DNA from 3 places in the Mesorhizobium quangtriensis genome. Region 3 is predicted to be linked to each of the others. Evidence: predicted binding sites of a transcription regulator. Region 3 holds the regulator's gene; each other region holds the start of a gene.
The links. Region 3 encodes PhoB, which activates phosphate uptake and scavenging genes when phosphate is short. Its sites were predicted from a motif close to TGTCATNNANCTGTCAT; they were not measured.

Region 1: the regulator PhoB is predicted to act here: its motif matches at 1,554-1,570, upstream of ABMA32_RS15345 (DUF2794 domain-containing protein).
Region 2: the regulator PhoB is predicted to act here: its motif matches at 1,262-1,278, upstream of ABMA32_RS14450 (YdcH family protein).

What each region holds. Positions count from the first base shown of each region.
Region 1 is NZ_JBEBMF010000002.1:1,381,847-1,385,117, forward strand. Features, by position in the region: gene acnA (aconitate hydratase AcnA) at 1-261, shown strand, start outside; gene ABMA32_RS15340 (DUF1223 domain-containing protein) at 436-1,191, shown strand; gene ABMA32_RS15345 (DUF2794 domain-containing protein) at 1,585-1,968, shown strand; gene ABMA32_RS15350 (aminotransferase class V-fold PLP-dependent enzyme) at 1,965-3,119, opposite strand; gene ABMA32_RS15355 (amino acid ABC transporter permease) at 3,126-3,271, opposite strand, start outside.
Region 2 is NZ_JBEBMF010000002.1:1,197,075-1,200,345, forward strand. Features, by position in the region: gene ABMA32_RS14435 (5-(carboxyamino)imidazole ribonucleotide synthase) at 1-285, opposite strand, end outside; gene purE (5-(carboxyamino)imidazole ribonucleotide mutase) at 282-779, opposite strand; gene ABMA32_RS14445 (YdcH family protein) at 907-1,110, opposite strand; gene ABMA32_RS14450 (YdcH family protein) at 1,349-1,528, shown strand; gene ABMA32_RS14455 (pentapeptide repeat-containing protein) at 1,737-2,441, opposite strand; gene ABMA32_RS14460 (ArsR/SmtB family transcription factor) at 2,510-2,773, opposite strand; gene ABMA32_RS14465 (MFS transporter) at 2,834-3,271, opposite strand, start outside.
Region 3 is NZ_JBEBMF010000002.1:1,018,623-1,021,893, forward strand. Features, by position in the region: gene xylF (D-xylose ABC transporter substrate-binding protein) at 1-21, opposite strand, end outside; gene ABMA32_RS13480 (ROK family protein) at 261-1,502, shown strand; gene phoB (phosphate regulon transcriptional regulator PhoB) at 1,517-2,206, opposite strand; gene phoU (phosphate signaling complex protein PhoU) at 2,232-2,939, opposite strand; gene pstB (phosphate ABC transporter ATP-binding protein PstB) at 2,986-3,271, opposite strand, start outside.

The DNA of each region.
Region 1 (3,271 bases), 360 kb from region 3:
CTCGTCGGCATGGGCATTGTCCCGTTCGTCTTTGAGGAAGGGACGTCCTGGGCGACGCTTGGCCTCAAGGGCGATGAGACGGTCACTATCGAGGGCCTCGAAGAAATCCGGCCGCGCCAAAAGATGACGGCGAAGGTGACCTATGCCGACGGGACGGTGAAGAACGTCCCGATCCTCTGCCGGATCGATACGGTCGACGAGCTCGAATACTTCAAGAACGGCGGCATCCTGCAATATGTGCTGCGCGACCTCGCTGCCTGAGCAAGGCTGAGAACGTAGTGATTGAAAGAACGGCCTCCTGTCCGACAGGAGGCCGTTCTCCTTGAAATCTCAACTCAACGTGACTTCCTCTTGTGCCGGCTGTCTGGCAAGCATTCCCGCAAAGCAAACAGGCCGGTTGAACCGGTGGGGATGGAACGTCATGTACAGACGGCCATGAAGAAAAGACTGTTTTTATGCCTCGCGGCATGTGCGGCGCTGCTAAGCGCTGGCGTTTCCTTCGCGAGCGATATCCTGAAGCCGCGCGGCGTGGTGGAACTCTTCACCAGCCAAGGCTGCAATTCCTGTCCTCCGGCCGATGCCGTTCTCAACGGCCTCGTCAAGACTGGGGACGTCGTGGCCCTCGGCTATCATGTCGACTACTGGGACTATCTTGGCTGGAAAGACACTCTCGCCACGCCCGACAGCACGGAACGGCAGAAACTCTACGGGAAGGCTTTCGGCAAAAGAGAGGTCTATACACCGCAAGCCATCATCAACGGCCGCGTACACGTCAAGGGCGGCAAGCGCGGAGCCGTTGGGGCGGCGCTGTCGGAGCTTGAAAGGACGGGACAAGGCCTGACTATTCCTATCAATGTCGTTCGCAACGGAGAGAGTGTCATCATCGAAACCGCCGGAGCGCCCAACGGCAAGGATGACGCGCATCTGATCCTCGTACATTTTGCGCCAAGACAGCCCGTGACGATCGAGCGTGGCGAGAACAAGGGGCAGATCATCACTTACGTCAATCCGGTCACCGACGTGCAGACTGCTGGGATGTGGCACGGTAAGCCGGCGCGTTTCGAACTGCCCCGCAGCGAGGTCAACAAGCAGGGTGGTTGCGCCGTTCTACTGCAGAAAGTCAATAAGGAAGGGCTGCCCGGCCCGATACTGGGGGCTGCGGTGATTTCGGCCGAGGCTGGTTCTCCGTAGTGTGGTGGTAAAAAAAGAAAGACCGGCGCCAGCTTGCTTCTGGCACCGGTCATTCAGGATTTTGGGATCGTCGCACCCGACCTTTTGCCAAGGCCGAGGTTGGTTCGATCCGACGCAGACCCGTGGGCGGGGGGCTTGGGGTTTACGAGCCGGTGCCGGACCGAACCGTCTCAGGCAACACACGCAAGGTCGTCGGACATCGTGGCTTCAGCGCGGATAAAAAACGGCAGCATTGTGTCGCAACATCACCAATCGATACAGAATGTTTCAAGCTGTTACCGATGTGTGATTAAAGTTGCGGTCTTGCCCGGATGGGCCGCGCCGGGCTTGCAATTGCGCACCGAAAACGTCACGCTCCGATTTGTCATGAATTTGCAATGAGGGTGTCACGGGATGGAGCGCTCGATAGGGACGGAGGGTGGGGACGATTCCTCAATATTGATCCCTCTGAACGAGGCGCGACGCGAGCGGCTTGGGATGCCGGTCACCTTCCATCGCAAAGAGCTCGACCAGATTCTCCGGCTTTATGGGCGTATGGTCGCAGCAAACGAATGGCGGGACTACGCCATCGACCACCTTCCTGAAAGAGCCGTCTTCTCGGTCTTCCGGCGCACCAGCGAAACGCCGCTCTACAGCATCACCAAGAACCCCTCCCTCGCCCGAAAGCAGGGCATTTGGTCCGTAACCTCGGCGACGGGCCTCATCCTCCGGCGCGGCCACGATCTGTCGCGCGTGCTTGCCGTCTTTGACAGTAAGCTGAAGCTCGTCGAGGCCTAGGGCTGCGGGCGGAGCGAGATTCGCCCAATATGCTTGGCGTGACGGACCATACCCTCCACCAGGGCTTCGACACCTGCATCGGATGTAACCACGCCCGGTGATGCGCGCAGGATGCGGCCGCGGCCGTCGGTCGCGATACCTTGTTCCCGAAGTGCAGCGACGACGGTGGCTGCTTCAAGGCCTTCGGGAAGTCTCATCATGACCGAGCCGCCGCGGCGGCTTTCCGCAACCGGCGTCACCAGGTTCAATCCGTGTTCCAGCGCGGCCTCTATGATGCGGGCTGTGTGCCGCCTGTTCTGGGCAAGGATCGCCACATGGTCCTGCCGCGCATGCCATTCCATGGCGGGCAGGGAGGCGATCGCGGCCATGCAGGCCGGAGTTCCGTTGTCGAAACGGCGCGCGTCGGGCGCATAGGAAAAGCGGTCGAGAGCCCAACTGAACGGATCCGGCTGGCTGAACCAGCCGCGCAGTTCCGGCTGGCATTTCATGATGAGGTCTGGCGTCACGTGCAGGATGCCGGCGCCGGGCGTGCCGCACATCCATTTCAGGCTTGTGGAGACGGTGAAGTCGACCGCCGGATTCGTCACGTCGAAGGGGATGAGGCCGGCCGCCTGGGTGATGTCGACGCCGACCAGGCTGCCCATGCGCCGACCATGCTCAACAAGAGCGGCAAGATCGATGCGGTTGGAGGTGGTGGAGGAGACCCAGGTGAGCAGGGCGACCGCAACGTCTTCATCCCATGCGGCGATGAAATCCTCGTCCTCGGTCCAAGACGCGCCTTGCCGCATCGGCACGGTGTGTAGCCGGAATCCCAGCCTTTCCTGCAATTTCGCCAGAAGGAAATGGTTGGACGGGAAACAATCCGCCGAGACGAGCACGCGCTTGCCGGCAAGCATACCGGGGGGCAGCGCCGTCATCAGCATGTTGACCGCCTGCGTTACGTTCTCGGACGTCGTCACGCTGCCCTCGGGCGCGTTGAGGATGGCGCGCCAACGATCGATGAAGCTCGCCCTTTGCGACAGAAGGTAGGACCATTGGCTGTCGTCGAAGGCGCCCCAGACCTGGGCAAACTCGCTCATTTTCCGGGCGAGGTCCTCCGACTTGCCCTGATACTGGCCTACGGAGTGATAGAGGAAGTATGCGTCCTGCATGATCTCTCAACGCTTGTATGCACGCTGGAAATGGTGCTCCAGCCAGCCGGTCAGCCGCACGAGCGGCCAGAGTATAGCCACGTAGATCAGCGCTGCGCCGATCAGGGGTGTGGGATTGGCGAACAGCGCCTGCGCGTCGGTAGCCTGCTTCA
Region 2 (3,271 bases), 180 kb from region 3:
GCCGGCAAGGCTGTTGGCTGCCGCAACCGGCACGTTCTCGAACTCGTATGTCACGACGTCCGAGAGCTGCGCTAGCTGCGCCAACGCGTCCGGATCGTCATAGGCCGCCACGATCTGCCGGTTGGCGACCTGCGCCGCCGGGCAGTCGGCCTGCGGTTCGAGAATGACCGTTCTGTAGCCCAGCCGGGCAGCGGCCATCGCCAGCATGCGGCCAAGCTGGCCGCCGCCGACGATGCCGATCGTCGCTCCGGGAGCGAGCGGTTTCGTTTTGGTCCGACCGATCATTGTCCCTCGGACGGCTCTGCCGCCACCTTCGCGGTCTGCGCAGCGCGGAACTTGTCCAGCCGCTTGGCCAGTGCCTCGTCGTGAAGCGCAAGCACCGCCGCGGCCAAAAGCGCGGCGTTGACTGCACCGGCGCGGCCGATCGCCAATGTCCCGACCGGAATGCCGGCCGGCATCTGCACGATGGAGAGCAGCGAATCCTGACCGGAAAGCGCCTTTGATTCCACCGGCACGCCAAACACCGGCAGCGGCGTCAGTGCCGCCGTCATGCCCGGTAGGTGTGCCGCCCCGCCGGCGCCAGCGATCACGACCTTGTAGCCGGCGTCCCTTGCCCCCTTGGCGAAATCGTAGAGACGCTCGGGCGTGCGGTGGGCGGAGACGATCTTCTTGTCATGGCCGATGCCGAGCGCGGAGAGGGTTTCGGCCGCGTGGCGCATGGTCGCCCAGTCGGACTGGCTGCCCATGATGATCGCGACGTCGGCGCGCTTGCTGTTCAACGGCATGTCTCCCGGCGATTCGTCGGGCGCTGTGGCCCCAATGCGCAAATGGCCCTAGTGGAATTCGCCTGCCCTCGCAAGGACGGCAGCCGCAGGAATCGCGGCTCGCGCCAGCCTCCAACGCGAATCAGGCGATGATGTCCGGGATGATCTTGTCTTCCAACGCCTTCAGCCGATCCTTGAGCCCCAACTTCTTCTTCTTCATGCGCTGGATCTGCAGCGGATCACAGCCGACCGCCATCATTGCGTTGATCGCGGCATCGAGATCCGTGTGTTCCTGCTTGAGCTTTGCGAATTCCAGGCGAATTTCGCTCTGTTCCTGGTCGGACATGTCTACCGTCTGCAGGGTTTCTGGCGCCGAAAAGCGCCATCCGGAGGGCTCCGGAAGCAAGCACCACCGGCGCGGCAGCCCATAGCACATTTTTGCGTTCACGGGAATGCTACCAAGAGCCCTTCGACACCGAAGCCGTAAGGTGGCAAACTGTCATCGTGCCGTCATAGGCGGAACCAGCGGTGGATACCGTCTGTTTCGGTTAGCATCGAGGAAACCATGAAAGGGAGAACCAATCATGTCTCTTGCCAACCATCTTGAAGAGCTGCAGCGAAAGCACGGCGATATCGAGCGTGAGATCGATGAAGCATTGCTTCATCCGTCGGTCGACGACCTCGATATCGCGGCTCTCAAGCGGCGCAAGCTGGCCCTCAAGGACGAGATTGAGAAACTGAGGGCGCAGCCCACGAAACACTGACGCCCCTTCGTCGCACACGCGGCGAATATCTATCGTCGGCGGCGCATATCGTGCCGCCGGTTGGTGGTTTGATTTTTCTGATGTGCAGCGGCGGATTAGGGATTTTCGAGCGGGGCTTTTGAGGCCTTGCGCTCGCACCGAGCGATACTTTGTCCCTGAGCCTTCTCCGGCTAACGCCGATCTTTCCGGAACATCCCGGCCTGCGGCGTCAATCGAACGCGCAGGGCCAGTTCCCTGGCACATTGAGACCCGCCGGCAGCTTCGTCTGCGCATCGCCGCACGACATGTCGACCTGCCACTGCTGCAGTCCGGTCGCCGCCGACAAGTCCTGGCCCTCGAAGCGGGTCAGGAAGAGGAAGGCGTTGGCAAAGTCGAGCGCGCCGGTGAACTTCGCCTTGCTGAGGTCAGCGCGAGACAGATTGGCGAGCGCGAATTTCGCGCCGGTTATGTCAGCTCCGGTGAAATCCGCCCGGCCGAGATCGGCCTTCGTGAAGTCCACGTCGACGAGATTGGCGTTGGCGAAATTCGAGCGCTGCAACTCGGCGCTGGCAAAGGTGGCGCCCTTGGCGAGAAGCCCACTGAAATTCGTGCGATAGGCCTCGATGCGGTCGAACTTCGCGCCCTCAGCATGCGAACCGGCAAGCGACGCCCGCACCAGCGTCGCCTTTTCGAAATTGGCCGCCATCAAATTGCTGTCGCGCAGGTCGGTGGAGGTAAAATCGGTCTCGACAAGCGTTGCGCCCTTCAGGTCGCTGCCGCTGATGACGATCACCTTCTTCGAGCACCCGGTCCAGTCGACGCCCGGCGCAGCGGAGGCCGAGCAGTCGGGCGCTGCTTGCGCAGCAGACAGGGCCAGCAGCGAGGCCGCCACGATCAGCGCGGCTTTCATGGCGAATGTCGAACCAGCGCACATCGTCAACTCAACCCTCCTCCAGGGACCTTGCCGCACCCTATCCATTCGGCACCGCGCCGTCATCTCCATCATGCTTCCCAGAACTGGTCCAGCCATATGTTGAGCTTCATGAACCCGCCTGCCGACACCGCATAAATCCTACGGGTGCCATGTGCCTCTACATCGACCAGTCCGGCATCGAGCAATATCTTCAGATGCTGCGAAACGGCCGGGCGCGATACCGGCAGGCCGGAGGCGAGTTCGCTGACCGTCTTCGGTCCCCGGCGAAGCTCCTCCAGAAGGTGGCGCCGGTTCGGGTCGGCTATCGCCAGGAATGCATCGGCGAAGGTCATCGCTTTTTGTGGGACAGAACGGGAGCGATCACAACTCCCTTCTTCACCGTGAACGCTCTTCTATTTGGCATCCTCCGCCGGTGTGCGTGGATCGAGCCGCGCAGCCTCCGGTGTCGCGCCCTTATCGGCGGGCATGGTCTTGAACGCCTCGCGCTGCTCAAGCGGCACAGGGGCGCGGCGGCCGATGCGCAGGATAGTGTAGCCGACGAGCAGGAAATGTGCGAGCGCGGTTGCGAGGAACAGGCTTTCGGGCCGCATCACCCCCATAAGCGCCGCGCCGACCATCGGCCCGATCATGGTGCCGAAACCGTAGAGCAAAAGCAGCCCGCCCGACACCTTGACGAATTCTTCCGGCTTGGCGTGATCGTTGGCATGCGCCACGGCCAGCGAATAGAGCGTGTAGGCGAACGCGCCATAGGCCGCCGTCATGGCGATGACGGCGGCGCCCGAGCGCGGCGTGAACAGAAAGATCAGCACGCCGACAGCCGCGCAGGCTGC
Region 3 (3,271 bases):
GGCGGTGGTAAACTTTTTCATGACAATCCTCCCTGCGCCCTCGGGCGCACAGTGACACTCAGTTTCAGCCCGAAGACTTTTTTCGAGCCTCGAAAAAATAGTGGCGTATCGGCCACTTTCTGTCAATATCGATTCGGGAGGCGCCAGGCCAAGTTGGGGAACGGCGGAAGGAGCTTGGCAAACTGGCTCGATGTCTGCTTTGCCGGGAATAGTTCGGCGGCCCAGGCGATCATCGGGCGAGCCGGGAGGAGTACAGGCAAATGACGGCTGGAATACGCCATGACGATCTGCGGCGTCGCAATCGCGGGCTTGTGATCGCGGCCGTGCGACGCGCCGGCCAGCCGTCGCGCACCGAAATTGCCTCTACTACCAGGCTTAGCCATTCCACCATATCTGCCATTTCAGCCGATCTGATCGACGAAGGAATCCTGGCGGAGGCAAAGGCCGGCGAACATGCCAACGCCCGCCGCGGCAGGCCGCAGGTGGGCCTGTCGCTCAATCCCGAAGCCGCGACGGTCATCGTCGCCGTGCTGTCGCTGAACGAGCTGTCAGCGGCGACGATCAATTATTCGGGAGGTCTCATCGCCGAGGAAAGCCGCACGCTGGCGACGGCGACGATCTCGCGCGACGACCTGATTGCCGAACTGGTGGCGATGCTTTGCCGGCTGACGGCCGGGATGGAGGGACGCGCCCGCCCCCTGCGCATCGTGCTCGCCATACAGGGCATCACCGACGCAGACGCGCGCACCATGCTCTGGTCACCGATAACGCCTCACAAGGATGTACCCTTCGCCGAGATACTGGAGCGCAAGCTCGGCATACCGACGACAGTCGAGAACGACTGCAACATGATGGCGGTGGCGCTTCGCTGGCGCGATCCGGCGCGCTACCGCGCCGATTTCATCGCCATCCTGCTGTCGCACGGTATCGGCATGGGGTTGGTGCTGAAAGGAAACCTTTTCACCGGAACGCGATCTTCCGGAGGCGAGTTCGGTCACGTTATCCACCGTCCGGACGGGGCGCTCTGCCGTTGCGGCCGCCGCGGGTGCATCGAAGCCTATGCTGGCGACTACGCGATCTGGCGCAACGCGCAGGGCAAGAGCGAACTCTCGACACCGGAAGACGGCGTACAGCCCGAGGACATGAAGCAACTGGCCGAGCGGGCACGCGCGGCCGAGGGGCCGGAACGCGAAGCCTATCGCAAGGCAGGCACGGCGATCGGCTACGGCATCGGCAGCCTGTTCGCGCTGATCGACCCGGCTCCGATCGCCTTCGTCGGCGCTGGTGCTGCGGCCTTCGACCTGCTGGAGCCGGCAATCCGCGCAGCGATCGCCGAAACGGCAGGGGGCCAGCACTCGGACGCGATCGCGTTCGACACGATCCCGGACGAGTTGCCGCTGATCAGGCAGGGCTGCGCCATGCGCGCGCTGACCTATGTCGACCAGGAGATCTTTGCCGATGGCTATCCCGCGTCCCCGCTTCTGCAAGCGGACATCGCATAGGCAGGACCTTACGATCAGTCCTCGCGGATCGCGTAACCCGCGCCGCGGATCGTGCGGATCACGTCGGGCATGCGGCCGGTGTTGACGGCCTTGCGCAGGCGGCCGACGTGCACGTCCACGGTGCGCTCGTCGATATAGATCGTCTCGCCCCAGACATTGTCGAGCAATTGGCTGCGCGAGAAGACACGGCCGGGATGGCGCATCATGAATTCGAGCAGGCGGAACTCGGTCGGGCCGAGCCGGATCTCATTCTTCTTGCGATAGACGCGGTGCGCCTCACGATCGAGCATGATGTCGCCGACCTTGAGGACGGACGAGAGCACTTCCGGCTTGGCGCGGCGCAGCAGCGCCCGCACGCGCGCCATGAATTCGGGCGTCGAGAAAGGCTTGACCAGATAGTCATCCGCGCCGGTGGAAAGGCCGCGCACGCGGTCGCTCTCCTCGCCGCGCGCGGTCAGCATGATGACCGGCAGGCGCTGCGTTTCGGGACGCATACGCAGCCTACGGCAAAGTTCGATTCCGGAAATGCCGGGGATCATCCAGTCGAGCACGAGGAGGTCGGGCACATGTTCCTGCAACCTGACCTCGGCCTCGTCGCCGCGCGTAACGATCTCGACCTGATAGCCTTCGGCTTCGAGGTTGTAGCGCAGGAGCACGCCGAGCGGCTCCTCGTCTTCCACCACCATGATCTTCGGCGCAATCATCCGTCGATCTCCTGCCGTCCGGGCCTTATTCCGCCAGAGCCGAGAGCTGCGTCTCGTCAATCTTAGGGCGATTGACCGGCAACTGTTCGCCCGTCACCACATAGTATGCATTTTCGGCGATGTTCGTCACATGGTCGCCGATCCGCTCCAGATTCTTGGCGCAGAACAGCAGATGTGTGCACGCCGTGATGTTGCGCGGGTCTTCCATCATGTAGGTCAGCAACTCGCGGAAGACCGCCGTGTATTTCACGTCGACCTTCTCGTCGTCGGCGCGTAGCGCGCGCAGGCCTTCCGCGTCGCGGTCGGCATAACGATCTATGACGCGGCGAACCTGATCCAGCACCAGTTGCGACATGTCCTCGATGCCATAGGCGAGGTTGCGCGGCGTCGCGCCATGGCCGACGGCACTGACCCGCTTGGCAACGTTTTTGGCGAGATCGCCAATCCGTTCGAGGTCGCCGGCCATGCGGATGGCGCCGACCACTGCGCGCAAATCCTGCGCCATGGGCTGGCGCTTCGCGATCAACGCGATCGAGCGGTCGTCGAGCTCACGCTGGCGGGCGTCCATGATGACGTCGTCGGAGATAACGCGCTGCGCCAGCGCATTGTCGGAAGCCAAAAGCGCGCGGATCGCATCGCCGACCATCGAGCCAGCGAGGTCGCTCATATCGCGAACCAGCCGCTGGATGTGGTCGAGTTCCTCGTCGAAGGAGGTAACGGTGTGTTCGCCCATGGGAGGAGCCTTTCGGGTTCCGGGTGTTCTGCGACGACGGTTCGGCTCAGCCGAAGCGGCCGGTGATGTAGTCCTGGGTGCGCTTCTCGTTCGGGCTGGTGAAGATCAGGTCGGTCGGGCCTTCCTCGACCAGCACGCCGAGATGGAAGAACGCGGTACGCTGCGAAACGCGCGCGGCCTGCTGCATGGAGTGCGTCACGATCACGATCGTGTAGTTCTCCCTGAGCTCGTCGATCAGTTCCTCGACCTTGGCCGTGGCGATCGGGTCGAGGGCCGAGCAAGGCTCGTCCATCAGGATCACTTCCGGCGACACCGCGATGGTGCGCGCGATG